3 regions of the Peribacillus sp. P4_C12 genome follow, and region 2 is predicted to be linked to each of the others. Evidence: riboswitches for the same ligand, from Rfam matches in the RefSeq annotation. Region 2 holds a riboswitch; each other region holds the start of a gene.
What was found. A riboswitch is a leader RNA that binds a small molecule or an ion and turns the genes downstream of it on or off. The one in region 2 is predicted to bind lysine.

Region 1 (7,793 bases), on a different contig from region 2:
ATTGATGAAGAAGCTGTAAGTGCCCAACAAGATTTAGCTGATACATTTTATGGTTTGAAACTATTCCCCGAAAAAATAGACATTAAAACAGTGACAAAGGAAAATTCAGACTGGTATCCAGAATCGGTACAAACAAAGTAGATACTATTTAAGCTATATCTTTTATGAACTGATCTAAAGTTCTGACAGGTATAAAACACTCGACCCCAATATTCAATTGGAGTCGGGTTGTTTAAGTTGATTCCGCAAACAAGAAGCCCAACCAATTAACAACATAAAAAACTAATTAAGTGCAAGTCTTCATGTTGTATTCAACATGGTTATTCAGTATGAGTCGAAATAAAAAAACAGTCAGGAGAAAGTCAATTTCTCTTGTCTGTTTTTTGTTGTGTTAGGAGTATTTAAACTGTCTTACTATTGCTCTCATTATGTATTCGATGGAATTAGCTAATAAGTTGTACTATTTTGCTAGTGCCTCCTCAATTGTGGTTTTCAATTCATCTGCAGTTAATTCTGTAGGATATTGATATTCTTTGTTATTGATAAAAATAGTAGGCACCATTTTCACATTTCTGCGAATTGCCTCTGAAGTTACGTTCAAGCTAATTTCAGTATTTTGGGGTTCTTCTTTTAAGTGATATTTTTCTGCTAATAAATTTTTGATTTCTTGGTTGTTCAATTGATCCCATTGTCCTTGTGTTTCAAATAATTCCTTTAAGATTTCTTTTACACGCGAAGGATTCTCATAATCTAGGAATAGGTTGATTAACGTTCCATTTAACAGCATCTCTCTAGGCTTATCATAATGTTTTACAATGAATTCAACTTGCCCATTGTCTAAGTAGTCTTTTAAAACATCTTCTGCAATACCATAAAATGTAGCGCAATAAGGACACGTTAAATTTAAAAAAACTTCAACTTTTACAGTCGCATCCTTCTGTCCAAAACTCAATTTCGTATTCTCAATCTGATTTGTCATTTCGCTCACTCTCTTTCCATAAAATGTAATACCTATTTTTACAAATTATAATAATTCATACCTGAACTGTCAACATTAAAATTATTGAGGCATCACGAAAACATATATCAAAAAAGAAAAATTGGTTTATAAGTGTGTATGCGATGTGGAGTGTCAAAAATGTGGGAAAATACAGTATTCACAACCATATGATGAGGGAACACTGATAAATAACCTAGGGAATGACTATTAAAAGTGTTTTGTTATTAAGAAGTAAGTGGTAGAAATAGATTATGATATGCGAGTGGAGGGAGGACAAGGGAACCAGTATTTAATGCTCCTTTTTATCTTGCGTTCATAAATACTATCTCACGTTCAAACTGGATGGGGGGTAATAATCTACGGTATTGTCATTCCTGATTGTGTGTTTCAATTACTTTGGGGGCTTTATTTTATACGTATGTATATTGAACAAATCTGTATTGGACAACTTGAGAAGGACTAGTTTTAGGAATTCTTTGGTTCCTGGACGTTGGAAGAAGAAGACAGGTCAAAAAACTCTCCTGAAAACAGCCCTTCTCATAATAGAGAAAGGGCTGTTTTTAATACATAAGTAGATAAGGTAATTAAGTGGTTACTGGAAAAAAGTGGATAAGATTATTGAGAATAAAAGTTTTTAGAGCTCATCTACTTTGTTTCTTTTTATATAACTGTTAGCGTAATAACCCCGTTCTTGTTGACAAAAAGGCTATTTTTTGAAGATACTTGTCTTTTTTATAAGAAAAGTTGATTAACAACTAAACAAGAGCCCTATTTCAATAAATTGGTGGAAGGGTTTGAAGGACAAAAAGAAATTGATGAGTTAAAGGTAGGTTATATAATCAATGTTAGTTCAGTTGACGCAATAATATCTTTAACTTTATAATCTCTAGCTACTTCTACTAGTTTTAATCCCTGAATCGTGCATCGTTTAGAAAGCAGTGCACTTCTTTCAGAGTTGCACTGCTTTTTAAAATTTGTCCAGTTTATTATGGTCTTTAATTAGAAAATCGGTATTAAAGACTCGCTTAATGAATCATTAGTTTATTTATTTAACAAAACTGCTTCTACGTTACTAGGTTGTAGAGCTATTTGTAGTGCTCTTTTTTCTTCATTGTTTAAAGGGACCAATGGTAAGCGGACACCTCCAACATTTAACCCCCGCATATTTAATGCTGATTTTACCGGTGATGGGCTTGGTGCAGCAAATAATGCTTTCATAATTGGAAGAAGGTTACGATGTATAGAAGCAGCACCACGGACATCACCATTCTTAAAGCTATTGATCATTTCTTGCATTTCATTACCAATTATGTGTGAAGAAACCGAAACAATGCCTGTTCCACCGATGGCTAAAACCGGTAATGTTAACCCATCATCTCCGCTGTACAATGTAAAATCACTAGTTGTTTTGCTAATGATTTGTGCCATGGCATCTAAGTCACCACTTGCTTCTTTTACTGCCACAATATTGTTAATTTTTGAGAGACTAACAATCGTCTCTACTGACATGTTTACAACACTTCGTCCGGGGATATTATAAAGCATTACCGGTAATGATGTTGATTGGGCAATAGCATTAAAGTGCTGAAATAATCCTTCTTGAGACGGCTTGTTATAGTATGGGGTAACGAGCATAATTCCGTCGACTCCTGCTGCTTCTGCTTGCCTTGTTAAGCTGATAGAGGCTCTCGTGTTATTTGAACCAGTTCCAGCTATGACTGGAACTCTTCCATCAACAACTTCTACAACAATTTTGAATAAATCTACTTTCTCTTCTGCTGTTAATGTAGGAGACTCTCCAGTGGTACCAGCTATAACTAATCCATCAGAACCATTAGCAATTAAATAATTTACTAAAGCTCTCGTAGCATTAAAATCAACCTCATTATTATGATTAAACGGGGTAACCATTGCGGTTAAAACTTGGCCAAAATTCATAACTTCACACCCTTTTATATAATTTTTTTAAAAATTCAGAGGTGGTTAGGGCCATTCAGGAGTAAACGCAAAAAAGCAACAACGAGGATTCGCTGCTGCAGTAGAAACAATATTTATAAAAAAAATCGTTTCGGCGCGTAAGATAGCCCTCCATATAGTTTCCTATATGACAGTCCTGTATTTATTCAATAGCAGAACCAGCTTCAAGAACATGAGATTCTTTCCGCTTCGGCAAATTCCCCTTTCCACAATAGTCATAGGATCTCATTCTCCTCAAAATGTGTACTAATGGTCTTTGCTCCTCTATCCTCACTTCAAAAAGTATGAAGTAAGAAAATATTTAATTGACTGTAATATAACAGGGAATCCTTTCTATTGCAAGGCCAATTTAGAAATATTTTTTTAAGAATACATGGATAATTGATGGAACTGGCAAAGGTATTGGGCTGGATTCATCTTTTTTAGTATTATGTAAACTCAACAGATTAATAGTTTTATAAAACAAACTGTTTGAAAAGTTCCACCCTTTTATAGTCAGTTTTGCCAATTGATATATCTTATAGAAYGAATTYGTATTTATCWTATGYATARCAAMAATAATGATCAAGGAGGGGAYGARAACATGACTAATACAAAACTAACAAAGGAAAGAAAAGATATGAAAATCCGTGACGTTTGGGAAGCAAGAAAACGAATCGCTTCGATTGTAAGTAGAACTCCATTGATTCAATCTACTATACTATCAGAAAAAATTGGACGTCCTGTTTTTTTAAAGCTTGAAAATGTTCATGAGGTTGGAGCATTTAAAGTAAGGGGAGCCGCCAATAAGATACTCAGTTTGAGTGAAGAAGAAATAAGCCCCTGAATAGCTTTCTGAAAAAATGAAAGCTAAACGCAAACTTAACTGAAAGTGAAAACATAACTTTTAAAAGTCAAAAATACTACTTTTTTTAAAAATTTGATGCTGAGAAACGCTCTACAAAGAAGTTAACTACCTTTAGACTTATAATTACCTTTTCGATTCAAAATAAAGACGGTCATAAATTCTAGCCTAAAGGCAAAGGTAGGGTAAACTCACTTTCTACTAGTGGAACAAGAAACACAAAAATGATATTTTACATTATACAAAAAACGCCTGCCCAATGGATAGACGCTTATGTTATATTCAACGAAAGACTGAATGCGTAACAAACCAGCCTTTGTATAGTTTCTGAACTTCACCTTGCATTTGATCTTGGGTTCCAAGTAAATAAATTTCTTGTTTTCATCTACTATTAAATCTTATACTGGCTATATAATTGTTTTCTGGCTGCAGGAGTGACAATCTCCTTTATACCTGCTGGCTTTATCCGGTTGTTTTCCTCAATCCCTAAAAGCAAACCGAATTCATCTTTTCGTAATCCCGTTATCACTGCATCAGTATATTGATAATTGATTACCTTAAGCCAGTTATGTAATCGTTTACCAATCTGGTATTTCATCTTAAGAGCGCTATAATAAAATGAAAGAATAAGGAGAATAGGAGATTTCAATGAAAAGTTTTTTTAGCTTGATTCTCATAGTGACTCTTATTTCATCGTTGGACTTGGTAGGTTGTAGCAATTCTAGTGGTTCTATAGCAACTACCAGAGCCATCGGGACAATTAAGTTTGCTGATCCGGGTTGGGATAGTATTAGGGTACACAACGAGATCGCAAGAACTATTATTGAAGAAGGTTATGGTTATAAAACAGAATTACTTCCAGGATCTGAAACAGCTTCACTTTTTGCGATAAGTACTGGTAGTATGGATGTTTTTATGGAGATTTGGACGGGAGGCTACCCAGAACAATATGGATCAGCAATTGAAAATGGTGATATTATAGAGACATCTGTTAATTTTGAAGATACACGACAAGGTCTTTATGTTCCAACTTATGTTATTGAAGGGGATCCAGATCGTGGTATTGAACCGATTGCTCCTAATTTGAAATCGATTCATGATTTACCTGAATACTGGGAACTTTTTAAAGATCCAGATAATCCGAACAAAGGACGTATTTATGGTGCGATTCCAGTATGGAATGCCGATAAGGTCTTCAAAGAAAAAATGAAAAATTACAAATTATTTAAGACGTTTAATTATTTTGAACCAGCTTCTCATACAGCGTTAAATACATCATTTATTAGTGCGTATAAGAGTGGTAAGCCGTGGGTAGGCTACCTATGGGAACCAACATGGATTGCCGGATTGTATGATATTACCGAATTAAAAGACGCACCATACAATGATAAAGATTGGTTAGATGGGTATCATACAGAGTTCCCTTCACAAAGATTAACTATTGCGGTTCAAAATAGGCTACCAGAACAAGTACCAGAAGTTTTTGAGTTTCTAAGTAACTACTCTACAAGTAGTGCAATTACGACTGACTTTTTGGCTTATATGAAGAAAAATAATACAACTACACGTGAGGCGGCTGTATGGTTCCTAAAAGAATATGAAGAGCTATGGACAACTTGGGTTCCTAGTGATGTAAGTGAAAAAGTAAAAGCAAAGCTTAAATAAAACATCAATAAGCAAAGCTTAAATAAAACATCAATAGGGAAGTTTTTGCAATATATTTTCAGAATTTTAAGTTATTTATGTTGCAGTAAAACCGTATCACAATTAAGTTAGACTATTAAGGGACTAAAAGAAAGTCTTTTTATCATTTAAGAAATTATAGAATGTTATGGCTGGGATAAGTGTTCCGCATCCAGCTCCAAAATACAATTCTTAACTTGGGAGAAGGAGAAAAAAATGAAGCAACAATTTCCTGTTTTAGATTCCCGCCAAAAAGAGCTGTTAAGAAAACTGCTGATAGCTAATAAACCTGTTTCTAATAAAGAACTATCTGAAATGTTTAAATTAAGTACAAGAACGATTCAAAGAGAAATGAAAGCGCTTAAATCCACCTTGGATGCCTATGAATTAAAAATAGCGAAACAAATTGGAAATGGTTTTGAACTGAAAGGAGCAGCAGAAGGGAAAGAAAAGTTAAAAGAACACATTAAACAGTCAAAAACGTTGTCCGCATACTCTCCAGAAGAACGGCAGGATGGCATTACTTATGATTTGTTGCTTTCTAAAGAACCGATTAAACAATTTGTATTTAGTAAAAAGTATGGGATTACGGAAGCAACCGTTAGCTCCGACTTGGACAAGGTGAGTATATGGCTTGAAATGGGAGGGATTAAACTCATTCGGGCACCGGGAATTGGCGTATATATCGATGGGCAGGAAAAGCAGCGGAGAACGATGCTATCCCGGTTGCTCCATAAGGACATAATGTTTGAGGAATGGCTTGAACTTTTCCATAAAAAGATGGAATCGGAACAAGGAGACGTACAAGACCAATTGGGCATGATGATTCGAAATCGTTTACTAAAGTTTGTTCAAATTGATAACATCTTGGATGTTGAGCGGGTTGTACACCAAGTATTAAAAGAGCAAACATATATCGAATTAACTGACCGGAACTATGTAAATCTAATCGTTCATCTAATGCTTGCGGTCGAGAGAATAAAAAGCGGAGAGGTTATTGAAACATCCAACTTGTCTAATTTATCTCAAGACTATGAAATTGATCAATTAATCTATTCACTTGCGGAAAGAATTGTCAAACGACTTGAAATAGTTCTTTCAATTTCGATACCTAAAATTGAAGTGAATTATATTGTTCTACATTTATCAGGGGCTCGCCTTTCTAATGGAGAGGAAATGGTTAACTATGAAAGAGAAGAATTTACTTGGATTGAATTGACACAAAGTTTTATACGTGCAATGGAATACTATCTAGAAGAATCATTCGAAGGTGATAAACTCCTCTTTGAAGGATTAGTTTCTCACTTTGTTCCTGCTATTACCCGTTTAAAAAATGGTCTTCAAATACATAATCCGATGCTTGAAAAAATTAAAGAAAGGTATCCGAAAATTTTTACTGCCTGTAAGAAAGCGTGTGAACTTTTATCAAATAAAACAGGTTGCCACATTCCAAATGATGAGATTGGCTATTTGGCGATGCACATTGGGGCTTCTCTTATTCGAAAGAAAGATACTATGATGAATGAGTATAAAGCCATTGTTGTATGTTCTAGTGGACTTGGAACATCAACATACCTAGCTTCGAGACTGCGTACTGAAATGCCAAATCTTAAAGTAGAAGCGGTTGTCTCGTTGAACCAGCTTGAAGGATATCTGAAGGGAAAGATGGAAATTGATATCTTGATTTCAACGATAAATCTTCCTGTTGTGAAAAATAAAAATACTGTCATTGTAAGCCCTTTCCTCAAACAGGAGGATCTATCAAGAATTCAAAATGCCCTTTTCAAGGTTAATAAACTGCAACCACTTCAAAAGAGAGTTCAAGATATTAATAGGAAGTCATCTTCCGTCATGTCCCTTGCAACATATGGGGAAGGGATGATTCAAATTTTGCGCCATCTGAAAATCTATAATGATGTTTATGTAAGCCCTCCGGTTAATATATCCAGTATTCTTAGTCAGATCAAGGATATTGAAGAAATAAGTGATTTTCGGAAACTTTCTAAAGACCTTGAAAAACGTGAGCAGCAAGGAGAGTTTGTAATAGGTCGTTTAGCAATGGTTCACGCTAAGTCAGAAGGAGTAAATACTTTGCTTGTTGTTATTTTTCGGATGAAAGAACCTGTTTTGTGGCCTGTTGATGATGAAGAACAACAGTTTATTAATACGGTACTCTTACTGGCGACACCTAAGGAGGCTCCAAAAGAGCATATAGAAATGATAAGTGAAATCAGTTCTATGTTAATAGAGGAATCGTTTATTAACGTATTAATAGAATCTACAGCTAAT
Region 2 (4,337 bases):
TTATACTATACACAAATGCACTAAAAAAGTGCAACATTTTTATATTTGACCACTATTCTTTATCATAGGATTTTGTCGAATGAAAATCATTTACACATTTTCAATTTGTAAAGTATACTTTACGTAAAGCTAACTTTACATTTCTGAAAGGAGTTTAAGAATTTGAAAAATAACATTCGGGAACTACGCAAAGCGCATCAACTCACACAAGAAAAGCTGTCCGAACTTACAGGCGTATCCCGACAGACGATTATTTCTATAGAAACAGGAAGATTCGACCCTTCCATCAAGCTCGCTTACAAGCTAGCGAAAGTGTTTCAATTGGCCATTGAAGATATATTTATATTTGAGTAGGAGTTGTGATGGAGGATTTTAACTGGGGGGCCTTTTTAGGAATCACGCTTGGGATTATTTGCGGACTGACTGGATTTTGGTGGGGACGCCGTGCCGCCGCCAAGCAACGGGGATTAGATGAACGATTTGACCTCATCCGACTAGAGCACGGGCATCCAGTTGGTTTTCCCCACTTATTGGGACGTGCTTTTTTCCTGTTATTGCTTTTTGGAGTGAAGCTCTCTGCTGCAGCTGTCCTTGGCATTCTATTGTTCATTCATCTGGGCTCATGGGCGATCTTCGTTCTTTATTATCAAGCGAAGTTATAAGTCGTCAACTTTCCATTCATTTTTCCGACTTCAAATATACTGCGAAGTAAGCTAATCCCAATTCGATACCGCATAGTACGATCAGACAGAGTAAAGTTTGGACCATCCTAATCTCCTCCTCTAAGACTTTTTTCAATCTTAAAGGATGAAACCCATACCAGAACAAGGCCCTGAATAAAGAAATCTTTAGTTCTCTTATTCTCGCCTCTTGCTCTGAAATGGGTTTCATACGATACAATAAAAAAAAGAAAAAACGGTGATCCTATGACAAATATTAAAGAAATTGCTCAATATGCAGGTGTGTCCGTCTCCACAGTGTCTCGTGTAATGAATAATCACCCATATGTTAGTCCTGAAAAAAGAAAGAGTGTTTTACAGGCCATTGACCAATTAAACTATTCGAGAAATATCAACGCCATTCATCTTTCAAAAGGCAAAACGAATTTAATCGGCGTCATCATTCCCTTCACCAATCACCCCTATTACGGAGCAATCGTGCAAGGTATTACAAAACAAGCCAATGCTATCGGCTATCATATAGTCATCTTTCAAACACAATATGAAAGAGAAAAAGAAATTCAGGCATTGAATATGTTACAAATGAAGCAACTCGATGGCATTATCGTTTGTTCAAGAATTTCAGAAATGAAAGTCCTCTTGGACTATCATAAATATGGACCCATTATCTTATGTGAAGATACAGCCCAGGCTGAATTATCGTCCATAAGCATTGATCACTATGCCGCTTTTTCCTCTGCACTTGAATACGTGGTTGCTAAAGGATATAAGAAAATTGGATACAGTCTCGGGCGAAAAAAGAGCAGAAACAGCTCCCTTCGTACAAAGGCGTTTAACGATATTATGAATAAGTATCACCTTTTAAATAAAAAAGAATGGCTGTTTGAAGGCAGTTATCACATCAAAGATGGTGAAAAATTGTTCCAAGATTGGAATTCCATGATAGACAAACCAGAGGCTATCATCATTACTAATGATGACACTGCTGCCGGATTCATTCTTACTGCCAACAAATTCGGAATGAAAGTGCCAGAAGACGTGGCCATTCTAGGTTTTAATAATGATAGCCTCAGTGAGATGCTCGATATCACAACCGTTTCCTTACCGCTTGATTGGATTGGCAAAATGGCTGTTGATCTATTTGAAAATCCTGAAGTTATCAGACATGTAAAATTAGATTATACTCTTATGAAACGAAAAACTATTTGAATTATTATAATTATCCAAATAAACGATGTTTAAATGACAAACATTTAAACATAAAATTCAAGTGATACATTTAAAAACTAGGAAAAAATAACCTTGAAAAATAATCATTGCGCTATCTATAAGATTATTTTATAATTTTAGTATAGTAAAGTTTACTCAATGACCTGCTGACATAGAAATAATTGTTTGAACTTTATACTGAAATCGTATAGTTGACTAGAAGTTGACGTAACGATTTATATATTTAGTATAAGAAAATTGAATACTTCCTCATTTACCGATGAGTTAGAGGCTGCGGCTTATAAAAGTAGAACGGACGAGATTCAGGAAAATTGACGACTCCGTTTGAAAGGATAAGTTGCCGAAGTTTAGATATGGTCCTTGTATATCTAGGCTGGCGGTGTTACCGAATAGGAACACCACTGTCACGTTTTTTAACGTGGGGAGCTATCTTCGGAAGGATAAACGGGTTTATTATAAACAGCCGTCGATCTTTTTCGACTGCTGTTTTTTTATATATCGTTCCTTCCAATAAAAAGGAGTGTAACATCAATTGTCAAATTCACAAGCAACATCAAATCCCACTGAGTTGAAAAGGAGCCTGAAAGCACGTCACTTAATGATGATTTCATTAGGTGGAACGATTGGAACAGGTTTATTTTTAGCAAGTGGCGGTGCCATCCATACGGCTGGGCCTGGAGGTGCTTTGGCAGCATACGCAGCCATTGGCTTCATGGTTTATTACTTAATGACAAGTCTTGCAGAAATGGCAGCATTCATGCCAGTAGCCGGTTCGTTCCGTGTCTACGCATCCAAATTCGTCGACCCGTCTTTCGGCTTCGCGATTGGTTGGAACTATTGGTATAACTGGGCCATCACAATTGCAGCTGAACTGGCTGCCGTTGTCCTGATTATGAAGTTCTGGTTCCCGGACAGCTCGTCCATAATTTGGAGTGCCGTTGCGTTAATTATTATGTTTCTTTTTAACTATATGTCTGTTAAAGGATTTGGCGAAGCTGAATTCTGGTTTGCTTTAATCAAGATCGTGACCGTTATCATTTTCTTAATCACTGGATTTTTAATGATTTTCGGAATCCTTGGCGGAAATGACCCAATTGGTTTTTCTAATTTCACCATGGGAGAAGGTCCATTTAACGGAGGRTTCTTCACAATTCTAGGAGTATTCATGGCAGCAGGCTTCTCTTTCCAAGGAACAGAATTACTTGGAGTTACAGCCGGTGAAAGTGAGAATCCAGAGAAAAATATCCCTAAAGCGATCAAGTCCGTTTTTTGGCGGATCCTCTTATTCTATATCCTTTCGATTTTTGTAATCGGAATGATCATTCCGTTCACAGATGCACGTTTATTGAGCGAGGATGTTGCCGTCAGTCCATTTACGCTTGTATTTGAACGTGCAGGTCTTGCGTTTGCAGCATCGGTCATGAACGCAGTTATATTGTCATCTGTGCTCTCTGCTGGTAACTCCGGCATGTATGCTTCAACTCGTATGCTATGGGACCTGGCCCGTGACGGAAAAGCTCCGAAATTCCTTGGCAAGCTCGATAAAAGAGGGGTTCCAGTGAATGCTCTTATCGCGACTTCTTTAGTCGGTTGCCTCGCTTTCTTAGCTTCATTTTTCGGTGACGGTGTAGTTTATATTTGGTTATTAAATGCTTCAGGTATGGCTGGATTTGTCACATGGGTTGGAATTGCGATTGCTCACTATCGATTCCGCAAAGCCTATGTAGCTCAAGGTCTTGATTTGAATGCTTTACCATACCTTGCTAAAGGATTCCCAACTGGACCGATTTTTGCGCTCGTATTATGTATTTTCATTATCATTGGACAAGGCTACCAAGCTTTCAGCAGTAGCGGGATTGATTGGAATTCCATGTTTGTTTCTTACATTGGCCTGATCTTTTTCTTCGTCCTATGGTTCGGCTATAAAATTAAGTATAAAACTAAAATCGTTCCACTTGAGGAATGTGATTTTAAAGTAAAATAAGCGTTTTAAAGGACCTGATTTCTTCTTCAAGAGGAATCAGGTCCTTTTTTTATCATTTCCCGCCAGAAGACTCCCTCTTCAAGCCTGTGAAGGGCGAGATGAATGGCGGTTGGCATAGCCAAAGTAATCCTTTGACAAACATACGTTCGATGGTTAATAATAACTATAAGGGGGTGAAACCAATGGTCGTAAACAAAGCTTATAAATTTCGAATCTATCCAACTAAAGAACAACTAGTTCTAATCAATAAAACGATCGGCTGCTCCCGTTTTGTCTTTAACTTCTTTTTAGGCAAACAAAAGGAGAAAGATGCCTACTGGTATATTTGTGAAGAAATGAAGCAGAACGGCCAATTACCCTCTAATGAATGGAAAGGTTCTTTTCTGGATAAATACGCAACAATCAAAGAACTTCCAGCTTTAAAGAAAGAGTATTCTTTCCTG
Region 3 (13,449 bases), on a different contig from region 2:
CATGGAGAAGGTAGGTTTTTCTCTGCTGGAGCAGACATTAAAGAGTTTACAGAAGTAGAAAACGGTAAAGCTTTCGAGAAACTGACCAAAAATGGTCAATCTGTATTTGAAAAAATTGAATCTTTTCCAAAACCGGTTATTGCAGCTATTCATGGAGCAGCGCTTGGCGGGGGATTGGAACTGGCTATGGCCTGTCACATCCGTTTAGTAACAGAACGAGCAAAACTAGGTTTGCCTGAGCTACAGCTTGGATTAATTCCTGGATTTGCTGGCACACAACGGTTACCTCGTTATGTCGGTACGGCAAAGGCCGCTGAAATGCTATTTACAAGTGAGCCAATTACAGGAGTACAAGCTGTGCAATGTGGATTAGCTAATCATGCCTTCACAGATGAAGAACTTATTCCGAAAGCGAAGGAATTAGCCTTTAAAATTGCTAAGAAAAGCCCTCTTGCATTAAAGTCGACTATTGAACTATTAAATTATACTAAGCATGATTCCTACTATAAAGGTGTAGAAAGAGAAGCTGTCCTATTCTGCCAAGCCTTCGATACTGCTGATGCAAAAGAAGGAATTGGTGCTTTTATCGAAAAAAGAGAAGCAATATTTAAAGGGAAATAGTAGTGGTGTTTCATTTCAAAACTAGTGAATTAATAACTTATTTTTATACATTATGCAGGATTTTGGTGAAATCTGTAGAATACAAAGTAGTATGTTTAAAAAATTCATAATCTTCAAAACTCAAATTATTCGGGAGGTATTATCGTGAACATTTATGTGCTGCTGAAAAGAACATTTGATACAGAAGAAAAAATTACACTTTCTAACGGGAAAATTAATGAGGATGGAGCAGAATTCATCATTAACCCATACGATGAGTATGCTGTAGAAGAAGCAATCCAAGTTCGTGATGCACAAGGTGGAGAAGTAACGGTTATTTCCGTTGGAACTGAAGAAGCTGAAAAGCAATTGCGCACTGCGCTTGCTATGGGTGCTGACAAAGCCGTATTAATAAATATTGAAGACGACATAGAAAATGGCGATCAATTCACGACTGCCAAAATTATTGGTGAATACTTAAAAGGTAAAAATGCTGATTTAATCATTGCTGGGAACGTAGCAATCGACGGCGGTTCTGGCCAAGTAGGTCCGCGCGTTGCTGAGATTTTGGGAATTCCATATATTACAACAATCACTAAATTGGACATCGCTGCTGGAAATGTAAGCGTTATCCGTGACGTTGAAGGAGATTCTGAAACAATCGAAGCTTCTCTTCCATTGCTAGTAACAGCTCAACAAGGATTAAACGAACCGCGTTATCCTTCTTTGCCAGGAATCATGAAAGCGAAGAAAAAACCACTGGAAAAATTAGAATTGGACGACTTGGATTTGGAAGAAGAAGATGTTGAAGCAAAAACAAAAACAATTGAAATCTACCTTCCTGCTAAAAAAGAGGCTGGAAAAGTGCTGAACGGCGAGATTAGCGATCAAGTTAGCGAACTTGTTCAATTATTACGCAGTGAAGCAAAAGTAATTTAATAGAAGCGGTTCTTTTCAAAATATACTACACACAACAAAAAGATAAAATAGAGCACAGGAGGTTTTTATAAATGGCTAGAAAGTTTCTTGTATTGGGCGAAGTTCGCGACGGTTCACTAAGAAATGTATCATTTGAAGCAATCGGTGCGGCTAAACTTGCAGCGGATGGCGGAGAAATCGTAGGTGTTTTAGTTGGTGACAGTGTTCAAAATTTTGGGAATGAATTGATCCAGTATGGTGCAGACCGAGTTGTAGCAGTTGAAAATGATCAATTAAAACAATATACATCAGATGGTTATGCGCAAAGCTTGCTTGCTGTCATAGAGCAGGAAAAACCAGAAGGCATTTTCTTCGGTCATACTGCACTAGGAAAAGATCTAGCGCCAAAACTAGCTGGTAAGCTTGAATCAGGTTTAATCTCCGATGTTACTTCTATAGAAGAAGAAGGCGGAAACATCGTTTTCACTCGCCCGATTTATTCTGGTAAAGCATTTGAAAAGAAAATTGTCACAGCTGGAATTGTGTTTGCAACTGTTCGTCCAAACAATATTGAACCATTAGCGAAAGATGAGTCCCGTTCTGGTGATGTTTCTACATTAAGTGTAGATATTAAAGACTTGCGTACGATTATTAAAGATGTTGTGAGAAAAGCAAGTGAAGGGGTCGACCTTTCAGAAGCAAAAGTAGTCATTGCCGGCGGACGTGGCGTAAAAAGTGAAGACGGTTTTGAACCATTAAAGGAACTTGCTCAAGTTCTTGGCGGTGCAGTCGGTGCTTCTCGTGGTGCATGTGATGCAGACTATTGCGATTACTCTTTGCAAATCGGCCAAACGGGTAAAGTTGTTACGCCAGACCTATATATTGCCTGCGGAATTTCTGGAGCTATTCAGCATTTAGCTGGTATGTCCAACTCTAAAGTTATCGTTGCCATCAATAAAGATCCAGAAGCTAACATTTTTAACGTAGCTGATTATGGAATTGTCGGAGATCTTTTTGAAGTCATTCCATTACTAACAGAAGAATTCAAAAAGTTAAAAGTGAACGCGTAATCGAAAGCATTTAAAGTATAAACAATATAGGTAAGGAACAAGGCATTTGACAGTTAGCTGATAAATGCCTTGTTTTTTTTTGTGTTGTAATTTTAATGAATTATTAAGCTATCAGGAAGAGCTAAGAAACCTGTATATTTACTCTGTTTTTGGACATCCTACCACTGAAGCAAAATATTAGCATCGATTCTAGTAACAATGGTATACTGTCTTTAGTTATTTGAGTAAATTTGAGGAGGATATATATATGGCTATTGTAAATGCAACTGACCAAACTTTCACAACTGATACTAGCGAAGGTGTCGTTCTTGTAGACTTCTGGGCTCCATGGTGTGGACCTTGTAAAATGATTGCTCCTGTTCTTCAAGAACTTGATACTGAAATTGGCGACACAGCTAAAATCGTAAAAGTGGATGTAGACGAAAACCAAGAAACAGCTGGGAAATTCGGCGTAATGAGCATTCCGACATTAATCGTCCTAAAAGACGGTGAAGTAGTAGATAAAGTTGTTGGTTTCCAACCTAAAGAAGCTCTTGCTGAACTTATTGCAAAACACGCTTAATATTAAGATAGCTAAAAAAAGCTTCAAGTCTGTGGACTTGAAGCTTTTTTCGCTATCTTGATATATAATTAATTGTAAAAAGGGAGAACAGGAGGCTGAATGTATGAACCAGCAAATAAAGAATAAACTTGCCCTTCTTCCCGATCAACCAGGTTGTTATTTAATGAAGGATCGTCAGGGAACGATCATTTATGTAGGAAAAGCGAAAGTATTAAAAAACCGTGTGCGCTCTTATTTCACCGGTTCCCATGATGGGAAAACGTTCCGACTCGTTAATGAGATAGACGATTTTGAATACATCGTTACCTCGTCAAATATTGAGGCTCTCATTTTAGAGTTAAACTTAATCAAAAAACATGATCCAAAATATAATATCATGCTGAAGGATGACAAGACGTATCCATTCATCAAGTTGACTGCTGAACGGCATCCACGTCTAATCATTACGAGAAAAGTCAAAAAAGATAAAGGTAAATATTTCGGTCCGTATCCGAATGCCTTTGCGGCCAATGAAACGAAAAAATTACTCGACCGCATCTATCCTCTTAGAAAATGCAATACCCTACCGGATCGCGTTTGTCTCTATTACCACCTCGGGCAGTGCCTGGCTCCATGTGTGTATGATGTAGAGGAACAGGTATATAAAAAAATGGTGGATGATATCAACCGATTTTTAAACGGCGGCCATACTGAGATAAAAAAAGAACTGACAGAAAAAATGTTAGAGGCATCAGAAGAGCTTGATTTCGAAAGGGCAAAGGAGTTCCGTGACAAAATTGCCCACATCGATATCACGATGGAGAAGCAAAAAATGATGACGACTGATTTTATCGACCGTGATGTATTTGGCTATGCCTATGATAAAGGCTGGATGTGTGTTCAGGTATTTTTTGTGCGACAAGGGAAATTGATAGAAAGGGATGTTTCCCTGTTTCCAGTGTATGATGAACCGGATCAGGAACTTCTTACATTCCTAGGTCAGTTTTACGAGATTACCAATCACTTTAAACCAAAGGAAATTTTGCTGCCAGAGTCAGTAGATGCGGAAATGGCTGAAGGGCTGCTTGGTGTGAAGACGATTCATCCAAAACGGGGATCGAAAAAGGATATGCTTAAATTGGCGAATAAAAATGCCGCCATAGCCCTTCAGGAAAAGTTTTCTTTGATTGAACGAGATGAAGAAAGAACGATCAATGCGGTGGAAAATCTTGGGGTGCAATTAGGTATCTATACGCCGCATCGGATTGAGGCTTTTGATAACTCGAACATTCAGGGCAGTGATCCGGTATCCGCTTTAGTTGTGTTTATCGACGGGAAGCCGGAAAAAAGAGAGTATCGCAAATATAAAATCAAAACTGTCCAGGGACCTGATGACTATGAATCGATGCGTGAAGTTGTACGCAGAAGATATTCACGCGTTTTAAAAGAAGGGCTGCCACTTCCGGATTTAATCATTATTGATGGTGGAAAGGGACATGTGGAGGCTGTTCGAGATATTTTAGAAAATGAACTGGGTCTTGATATTCCGCTTTCTGGTCTCATTAAGGATGAAAAGCACAGAACATCGCAATTGATGATTGGCAATCCACTGGAACTGGTACCGCTTGATTCGCGTAGCCAGGAATTTTATTTGTTGCAAAGAATTCAGGACGAAGTGCATCGGTTTGCGATTACGTTTCATCGCCAGCTACGCGGGAAAAATGCGGTTCACTCGCTGCTTGATGATATACCTGGAGTCGGAGAAAAACGAAGAAAGCAATTGTTAAGGCATTTTGGTTCATTGAAAAAAATTAAAGAGGCATCGGTAGAACAAATTATAGAGGCAGGCATGCCAAAAGGAGTAGCTGAAGGAATCGTTAGAAAATTGCAAGAATAATCTTGCTACCTACATTTCTCTATGCTATGATAAGAAGGAATTTTCAACTAGACAACTTAAAAGTGCTGATAGAGGTGCGGAATTCAAGAGTAAAAACCTGGAGAAGTATGAGCTTCGATGAAAGGTTTTGAAAGGGGATAACGCCGAAGGAAGACAAGACTCATACCTTGTTTTTCTGGTCTGACATTTAATAAATGGCGGATTGTCAGGGGGTATACCCTGGAGAGCTATCTCACTGTGTTTACTGTATTAAATACGTGATCACAGCAATGAGATATTTCTCATTGCTTTTTTTATTGCCTAAAAAAGATAAAGAGGGTGCATTAGGATGGCATTAATCGTTCAAAAATTTGGCGGGACATCCGTCGGTAGTGTCGAGAAAATCAAAAATGTTGCCAATCGAGTAATCGAGGAAGCAGAGAATGGGAATGAGGTAGTCGTCGTTGTTTCAGCTATGGGGAAAACAACAGATGAATTAGTTTACATGGCTCAAGATATTTCCAAAAATCCAAGCAAGAGAGAGATGGATATGTTATTGACGACTGGAGAGCAGGTCACGATTTCCCTGTTAACAATGGCTTTAATTGAAGCGGGGCGTGAAGCTATTTCTTTCACCGGTTGGCAGGCTGGCATGCAAACAGAATCCGTTCATGGGAATGCCCGGATTTTAAACATTGATGCTTCGAGAATTCAAGCTCAGCTTCAGGCAAAGAAAATTGTGGTCGTTGCAGGTTTCCAAGGGAATGATGCAAATGGAGAAATCACGACACTAGGGCGGGGCGGGTCTGATACGACTGCAGTGGCTATTGCTGCAGCATTAAATGCGGACCGATGCGATATTTATACCGATGTAACGGGTGTATTTACAACAGATCCACGTTACATAAAAGACGCTCGAAAACTGCAATCTATTTCTTACGATGAAATGCTAGAACTTGCCAATCTAGGGGCGGGTGTCCTTCATCCAAGAGCTGTTGAGTATGCGAAAAACCACCAGATTCCGCTTGAAGTCCGTTCAAGTATGGAGAAAGAAGCAGGAACTACCATTGAGGAGGAAGCAACTATGGAAGAAAATTTAATTGTACGCGGTATTGCTTTTGAAGACAGTATTACAAGGGTCACAGTGAATGGTTTGCCTCGATCACTAGGATCATTATCCACAATTTTCATGACACTTGCAAAAAACCGGATAAACGTTGACATTATTATCCAAAGTATGACAACAGAGGATACAACAAACCTTTCTTTCTCCATAAAAAGTGAAGATACGGAAGCTGTTTTAAACGTGCTAGAAAACAATAAAGACCAATTGGCATTCGATAGAATAGAAACGGAGGGCGGATTGGCCAAAGTGTCTATCGTCGGTTCAGGAATGGTATCTAATCCGGGAGTGGCTGCCGAAATGTTTGAAGTGATGGCTAACACAGGTATCCAAGTGAAAATGGTCAGCACATCTGAAATTAAAGTCTCAACTGTCGTCAATGAAAAGGAAATGGTGAAGGCAGTCGAAGCACTTCATGAAGCGTTTAAATTAGGACAGCATGCAAAAGTGCTTGTTTGATTGCTTGGAGTCTAATGAAAAACAGACTTCCGACAAAAAGGGTAAGTCTGTTTTTGGTCTCATTAGATTGGGTCTCTAGGATCCCATTGAATGGTAAATGTCACTTTTTTTGCGCGGCGTTTGATTTCTTCTGTCGATTCACTTAAGAATTTTTTCTGCAGTGTAAACTGCTCGGCAAGGAAACCGGCTTCAAGTTGGAAGTGACAGTCAGGATAAAGATCTAGGCGACGGCTGATTATTTCTCCTGTTAAGGATAATTCCATCTCGGTTTTCGAAAACTTTATGATTTCAAGATGGCCCCAGCCTGCATTTTGGAAAAATGCAACAACTTCCTGTTCGCCATTCAGTGGGAATTTTCTCGCTAACTGTTTACCTGCCCAATAGAGAATTTGATTAGAATCTTTTCCGAGAATATCGTTCAATAAAACTTCTCTGATTAATTCGTAGCCGAAAGCTGGAACTTGAGATTCTTCTGTTTGAATTTCTTCTTCTTCTATCGCTGCAGCAATATTTTTTTTCATAGTTTATCGCCTCTTTCTGTAAATCTATTATAAACGTTTTTCTTTTGCAAATTATACTGTTTTTTTATTATTTCAATCGTAATTGGGAAAAAATGAGAAATTATTCCGGGATATTAATAGATTAATTACTAATTTCTCCAAGTTATAATCTTAACAATTAAAAATTATACAATTCTAACCAATAAAATCTATTCTGAAAAAGAGAATTCTTGTATCCGTTTTCTTGACGCACATAGAAGTCAGGAGTAAAATGGACATGTCACATAATTGTAAGAAAGTATAGGGATGTTTCAAACTCTATACTTTATTTTCACGCGGAGATAAAAGGTAGCCACCAGTTTATCTTTGCATGATTTTTCACAAATTAAGGGGGGGCACTTAGTGGCAAAAAATCGTGAGTTTGGGAATCGTAGACTTCATTCACTACTTGGAGTTATTCCGATCGGGCTGTTCTTGTTGGAACATTTAGTTACCAACTATATGGCAACAAAGGGACCGGAATCATTTAATTCAGCAGCACATTTCTTAGAAAGCATACCGTTTCGTTATTTCTTGGAAATCTTCATCATTTTCTTACCTTTGATTTATCATGCAGTTTACGGGATTTATATCGCGTTTACGGCTAAAAATAATTTGGGTAGATTTGGATTTTTCCGGAATTGGATGTTCTTTTTACAACGTCTAAGCGGAATCATTACGTTGATTTTCCTTGTTTGGCATGTTTGGTCAACTAGAATTCAAGCAGCATTAGGTACAGAGGTTGACTTTGACATGATGGCAGAGATTTTCTCTAATCCATTTATGATTGCATTTTATTTAGTTGGGGTCATTTCGACAATTTTCCACTTCTCTAATGGATTATGGTCATTTGCAGTGAGCTGGGGTCTAACAGTATCACCAAAATCGCAAAAAATCATGACTTACGTTACTTTGATCGTTTTCGTTCTTCTTTCTTATGTAGGGGTTAGCGCAATTTTCGCTTTCGTATAAGAAGATAGAGTTCATTTATAAGTATTAGGAAAAACATAGCTTTGCTAATGGAAATAAGGGAGTGACAGAATTGGGTAAAGGTAAAATTATTATCGTTGGTGGAGGTCTAGCTGGTTTAATGGCTACGATCAAAGCAGCAGAGCTGGGACAACAGGTTGATTTATTTTCTTTAGTACCTGTTAAACGCTCTCACTCAGTTTGTGCCCAAGGCGGAATCAATGGGGCAGTAAATACAAAAGGTGAAGGGGATTCTCCATATATCCACTTTGATGATACAGTTTATGGCGGAGATTTCTTAGCTAACCAACCACCGGTTAAAGCGATGTGCGATGCAGCACCATCGATTATCCATATGTTTGACCGTATGGGCGTAATGTTCAACCGTACTCCGGAAGGTCTTCTTGATTTCCGTCGTTTCGGTGGTACTCAACATAGCCGTACAGCATTTGCTGGTGCAACAACTGGTCAGCAATTACTTTATGCATTGGACGAGCAGGTTCGACGTTATGAAGTAGAAGGGCTTGTAACGAAATATGAAGGTTGGGAATTCCTTGGAGCTGTTATCGATGACGATCAAACAGCACGCGGTATCGTAGCACAGAACTTGACTTCAATGGAAATCAAATCATTCCCTGGCGACGCTGTCATCATGGCGAGCGGTGGTCCTGGAATCATTTTCGGTAAATCAACTAACTCAATGATTAATACAGGTTCAGCAGCATCCATTGTTTATCAACAAGGTGTAAATTATGCAAATGGTGAGTTCATTCAAATTCATCCAACTGCAATCCCTGGAGATGATAAGCTTCGTCTAATGAGTGAATCTGCTCGTGGTGAAGGTGGACGTATCTGGACATATAAAGACGGAAAACCTTGGTATTTCCTTGAAGAAAAATACCCTGCTTATGGTAACCTTGTACCTCGTGATATCGCGACTCGTGAAATCTTCGACGTATGTATGAACATGAAGCTTGGTATTAATGGAGAAAACATGGTTTACCTGGATCTTTCGCATAAAGACCCTAAAGAACTTGATATCAAACTTGGCGGAATCATTGAAATTTACGAGAAATTCATGGGTGAAGATCCTCGTAAAGTTCCAATGAAAATCTTCCCTGCAGTTCACTATTCTATGGGCGGACTTTGGGTGGATTATGACCAAATGACAAACATTAAAGGTTTATTTGCTGCAGGTGAGTGTGATTACTCTCAACATGGTGGTAACCGTTTAGGTGCGAATTCACTTCTTTCTGCAATCTTTGGTGGTTCAGTTGCTGGACCGAATGCAGTTAAATATATTGAAGGCCTTGATAAAACTTCAGAGTCTATTCCTTCTTCATTGTTTGATGGTTACGAAAAACAACAACAAGAAAAATGGAATGCAGTAATGTCTCTTGATGGTAATGAAAACGCGTATGTTCTACACAAAGAACTTGGTGAGTGGATGACACAGCATGTTACTGTAGTTCGTTACAATGACAAGTTGAAAGAAACTGACAACAAGATTCTTGAGTTGATGGAACGTTACAAGAAAATTAACATCAATGACACTGCTAAATGGAGCAACCAAGGGGCAGCCTTCACTAGACAGCTTCAAAACATGATGCAATTAGCACGTGTTATCACAATTGGTGCTTTAAACCGTGACGAAAGCCGCGGAGCTCATTACAAACCTGATTTCCCAGAACGTAATGATGATAAATTCATGAAAACGACAATGGCGACATTCAAAGGCTTGGATCAAGCACCTGAATTCCATTATGAAGATATTGATGTATCACTTATCGCACCACGTAAACGTGATTACACTACGAAACATTAAAGAGGGGGAGCAAAAAAATGGTTGAAACTAAATCTGAGACTAAAACAGTCCGTTTTATAATCACTCGTCAAGATACACCGGATTCAGCTCCTTATGATGAGGAATTTGAATTAGCGTACCGTCCGAATATGAATGTAATTTCCGCTCTAATGGAAATTCGTCGTAATCCAGTAACAGTACAAGGAAAACACACTACAGCAATCGCTTGGGACATGAACTGTCTTGAAGAAGTATGTGGTGCTTGTTCAATGGTTATCAATGGTAAACCTAGACAATCTTGTACAGCTCTTATTGACCAATTAGAACAGCCGGTTCGTCTTGCTCCAATGCGTACTTTCCCTGTTGTTCGTGACCTTCAAGTCGACCGTAGCCGTATGTTCGACTCATTGAAAAAGGTAAAAGCTTGGATTCCAATCGATGGTACGTACAATCTTGGACCAGGACCACGTATGCCAGAAAAGAAACGTCAATGGGCTTACGAATTATCTAAATGTATGACTTGTGGTGTATGTTTAGAAGCTTGTCCGAACGTAAACAGCAATTCAGACTTCATGGGACCACAACCATTATCACAAGTTCGTTTATTCAACGCACATCCAACTGGTGCAATGAACAAAGCTGAACGTTTAAATACAATTATGTCTGATGGGGGCCTTGCAAACTGCGGTAACTCACAAAACTGTGTGCAGTCTTGCCCTAAAGGAATTCCTTTGACTACATCGATTGCAGCATTAAACCGTGATACTACTATTCAACAATTCCGTAACTTCTTCGGAAGCGACGAAGTTTAATAATGAGAAAAGAACCTGTATCTTAGGATATAGGTTCTTTTTTTGTCTAAAAAAATGTGAACAGCTTCACATCTAAAATCTAAGGTGAGAAATATCGGATTTTAATGGTGGGGATATTATCTTTATATTGTTTTTTCTGGGGTTCTTTTTATTAAAGACTTATAATTGTGTCATTTATTCGTTTATAAAAATACGGAAAAACAAACTTCTAGTATAGAAAACAAGCCTAACGCTATCCTGGAGGTTCGTCAGTCTGAAAAGAACGAGAACGAATGTGTAACAGAGGTGTATGGAATCATTCATGTAACAACTCCTCAGGATATCTCCAACAATATCTACACGAATACATTGCTACTACATCCATCCCCAGAATATTCAATGAGTGTTTTAGATATTCAATACAAGGACCAAAATGGAGAATGTCGCCGTATTGAAACGTACCCGACTAAGCAGGTTGATAATAAAGAAGTTCCGGTGGAAATCACGGAAGCAGGAAAGTTAGTATTCTCTTTCCCAAAGAGAAAGATCACAGAACTGCAAATCAAGGTGAAACAGCCTTACTGGTTCCAGCATGACAATAAAAGAGTCTTTCTGTATGGATTCCAAGATATTGTGGAGTAAAGAGTTTCACAAGATACGGCAGAGTTTGTTACGAAGTTTTCATTAGAGGGGACAGATCGTCGCGTCACTAATGTAGGTTCACCAAACATAACAACACCGGTTGGTTGTCCTACATTTAACGATTACACAGCCAAACATGAATTGTACTTTGATGAAGGACTAACAGAGAAGTTTGATTTCTCAACTGATATCTTTCAACCGCTGCAAGTTGTTTACGGCAAAACAATATTAAAGACAGTTGCTTATCCTGAAATATACAATTCACACAATAAAACGACTATGTGGACTCCGACAAAAGCTAATATAAAGGTAGTACCAAAAGATAAACGAACTAAGAGGGATACTAATCTTAAGAGAAAATTTAGGACATGGTATATTAAAGAATATGGAGATCCAGGCTGGGGTGCAACTTGGCCAGGGCTTCAAGCACATCATGAATTGCCATTAGAATATGGCGGAACGAATTCGATGTCTAATGTATTTCCGTTGACAGAAGATCTCCATTGGAACACAGTATCTCCTTGGTGGAAAGCATATTAATTTAATTTTGGAGGGATAAGTAAATGAGTCATTTCGTGCATAACACCCTATCTGGACTTAAAAAATTGTTGAATAACAAAAATCAAATGAAGACAATATCACACGAAGGGGAAGTTGGTAACGTTTCTTGTTCTTTTAACGCTCCAATACAGACAACTGAAATTGAAATGTTTGAAAGGGAAAATAACATCAAGCTTCCTGAAGACTACAAGGCATTCTTAACACTCCATAATGGGGCAAGAATATATGAATTGATCGAAGAAGACGATATTAACATAGGGGGCGGGCTTCATTTATTTAGTTTAGATGAAGTAAAGGAAGCTCAAGAACTTGAGTTAATGGAGGGACTGGGGATTCCGATTGGACATTTATTGGAAGATTGTTTTCTCATATTAGATACAGAAAAACTAAAGAGTTCGGATCCAAATTACCTTAACATTTTGGAGTTTACAGAACTCGCAACTCCAAATCTTAATTTCGAAATTTTCCTAGACCGCTACATTATTTCACAAGGCGTAGTGTTTTGGGACTGGCCTATTTACACAGCTGAAAACTACTATACCACCAGGTAAAATAAATAATAAGAGCGATTGCTAATTAAATGCAGTCGCTCTTATTATTTATTATTTCGATTCGATTTCAAGTATCACTGTTTGTTTGTGTTTAGGATTTTTAGTTTTGTCTGTTTCGTAAATAACGTCTGCGGGATCGTTTATTTCAGATACTTCTTTAGAAGTCTTTTCTTTAGATGCCTTTACATTCGATTGAGAAGAACAACCAATTAACATTAAGCCAGCAAGTAAAATGACAGCATATTTTTTAATCATATTACAGCTCCTTATTCGTTTGTTAAAAGCATAGCATGGAAAGACATCACTTTTGTGTCACATTTTGAAAAAGAGGGGACAAATATTAAAATCCACTACTTCAACATAATACTTATTTAGTAGAAAGAGTGAGGTAATTAAATAAACGGCCCATAAAAATGACACAAATGTGTTGTCTATGAACCGGATACGATTTTTCTAATTGAAATTTTGTAAATGGAATCATATCATCGATATCCCAAATTTCACTCAGTACGCTGAATTGATTGGATTCATCTGGACGACTGAGATACCAAACTATCTCATTTGCAGATTTAGGTTCTATCTGATATAGATGTTCATCGTGGTTGTAATAGATGTTAACGATAGTCTTATTAGCAAAATCAGCTGTGCATTCTTCTACGATATCGTGATCGGTCAATCCGGGATCTAATACAATAAAGCTATTATTTGGGTGTATGTATGCTTCAACAATTGCGGGCTTTTCATTTTCAAATTCTTTTAATGCTTCTCTGATGCTTGATTCAGCAGCTGCAGGAAGTTCCTTAATAGCTCTCAAGCTAGTAAATTCCTCGTCCATCTGCAATTGAAAATAGTGTTGTGTAAAATAATAAAGTGGTCGAATCCATCATATTTACAGGATAAGAATATAAAATCCTTTCCATTATCTATTTTTTCTTATAAAATGAGTGAATAGTCATTCATTTTATAAGGGGGTGCACAGATTGAACAGAATATCATATATCGATA

Region 1: linked by a shared signal. The riboswitch ahead of dapA (4-hydroxy-tetrahydrodipicolinate synthase) and the one ahead of AC1DUW_RS13920 (amino acid permease) in region 2 are both predicted to bind lysine.
Region 3: linked by a shared signal. The riboswitch ahead of AC1DUW_RS11960 (aspartate kinase) and the one ahead of AC1DUW_RS13920 (amino acid permease) in region 2 are both predicted to bind lysine.

The regions. Positions count from the first base shown of each region.
Region 1 is NZ_JBFUIB010000110.1:855-8,647, reverse strand. It holds gene AC1DUW_RS14770 (hypothetical protein) at 1-141, shown strand, start outside; gene AC1DUW_RS14765 (thioredoxin domain-containing protein) at 461-979, opposite strand; gene dapA (4-hydroxy-tetrahydrodipicolinate synthase) at 2,042-2,938, opposite strand; lysine riboswitch at 3,074-3,252, opposite strand; partial or broken gene AC1DUW_RS14755 (pyridoxal-phosphate dependent enzyme) at 3,561-3,791, shown strand; gene AC1DUW_RS14750 (hypothetical protein) at 4,213-4,419, opposite strand; gene AC1DUW_RS14745 (ABC transporter substrate-binding protein) at 4,470-5,486, shown strand; gene AC1DUW_RS14740 (BglG family transcription antiterminator) at 5,721-7,793, shown strand, end outside.
Region 2 is NZ_JBFUIB010000096.1:39-4,375, reverse strand. It holds gene AC1DUW_RS13935 (helix-turn-helix transcriptional regulator) at 163-354, shown strand; gene AC1DUW_RS13930 (hypothetical protein) at 363-662, shown strand; gene AC1DUW_RS13925 (LacI family DNA-binding transcriptional regulator) at 927-1,889, shown strand; lysine riboswitch at 2,168-2,347, shown strand; gene AC1DUW_RS13920 (amino acid permease) at 2,443-3,894, shown strand; partial or broken gene AC1DUW_RS13915 (helix-turn-helix domain-containing protein) at 4,077-4,337, shown strand, end outside.
Region 3 is NZ_JBFUIB010000067.1:1,611-15,059, forward strand. It holds gene AC1DUW_RS11935 (enoyl-CoA hydratase) at 1-621, shown strand, start outside; gene AC1DUW_RS11940 (electron transfer flavoprotein subunit beta/FixA family protein) at 766-1,539, shown strand; gene AC1DUW_RS11945 (electron transfer flavoprotein subunit alpha/FixB family protein) at 1,611-2,588, shown strand; gene trxA (thioredoxin) at 2,830-3,150, shown strand; gene uvrC (excinuclease ABC subunit UvrC) at 3,254-5,026, shown strand; lysine riboswitch at 5,088-5,264, shown strand; gene AC1DUW_RS11960 (aspartate kinase) at 5,355-6,587, shown strand; gene AC1DUW_RS11965 (YslB family protein) at 6,650-7,108, opposite strand; gene AC1DUW_RS11970 (succinate dehydrogenase cytochrome b558 subunit) at 7,490-8,098, shown strand; gene sdhA (succinate dehydrogenase flavoprotein subunit) at 8,169-9,920, shown strand; gene sdhB (succinate dehydrogenase iron-sulfur subunit) at 9,938-10,711, shown strand; gene AC1DUW_RS11985 (hypothetical protein) at 10,877-11,332, shown strand; gene AC1DUW_RS11990 (hypothetical protein) at 11,474-11,872, shown strand; gene AC1DUW_RS11995 (SMI1/KNR4 family protein) at 11,896-12,444, shown strand; gene AC1DUW_RS12000 (hypothetical protein) at 12,496-12,699, opposite strand; gene AC1DUW_RS12005 (hypothetical protein) at 12,812-13,285, opposite strand; gene AC1DUW_RS12010 (acyl-CoA thioesterase) at 13,425-13,449, shown strand, end outside.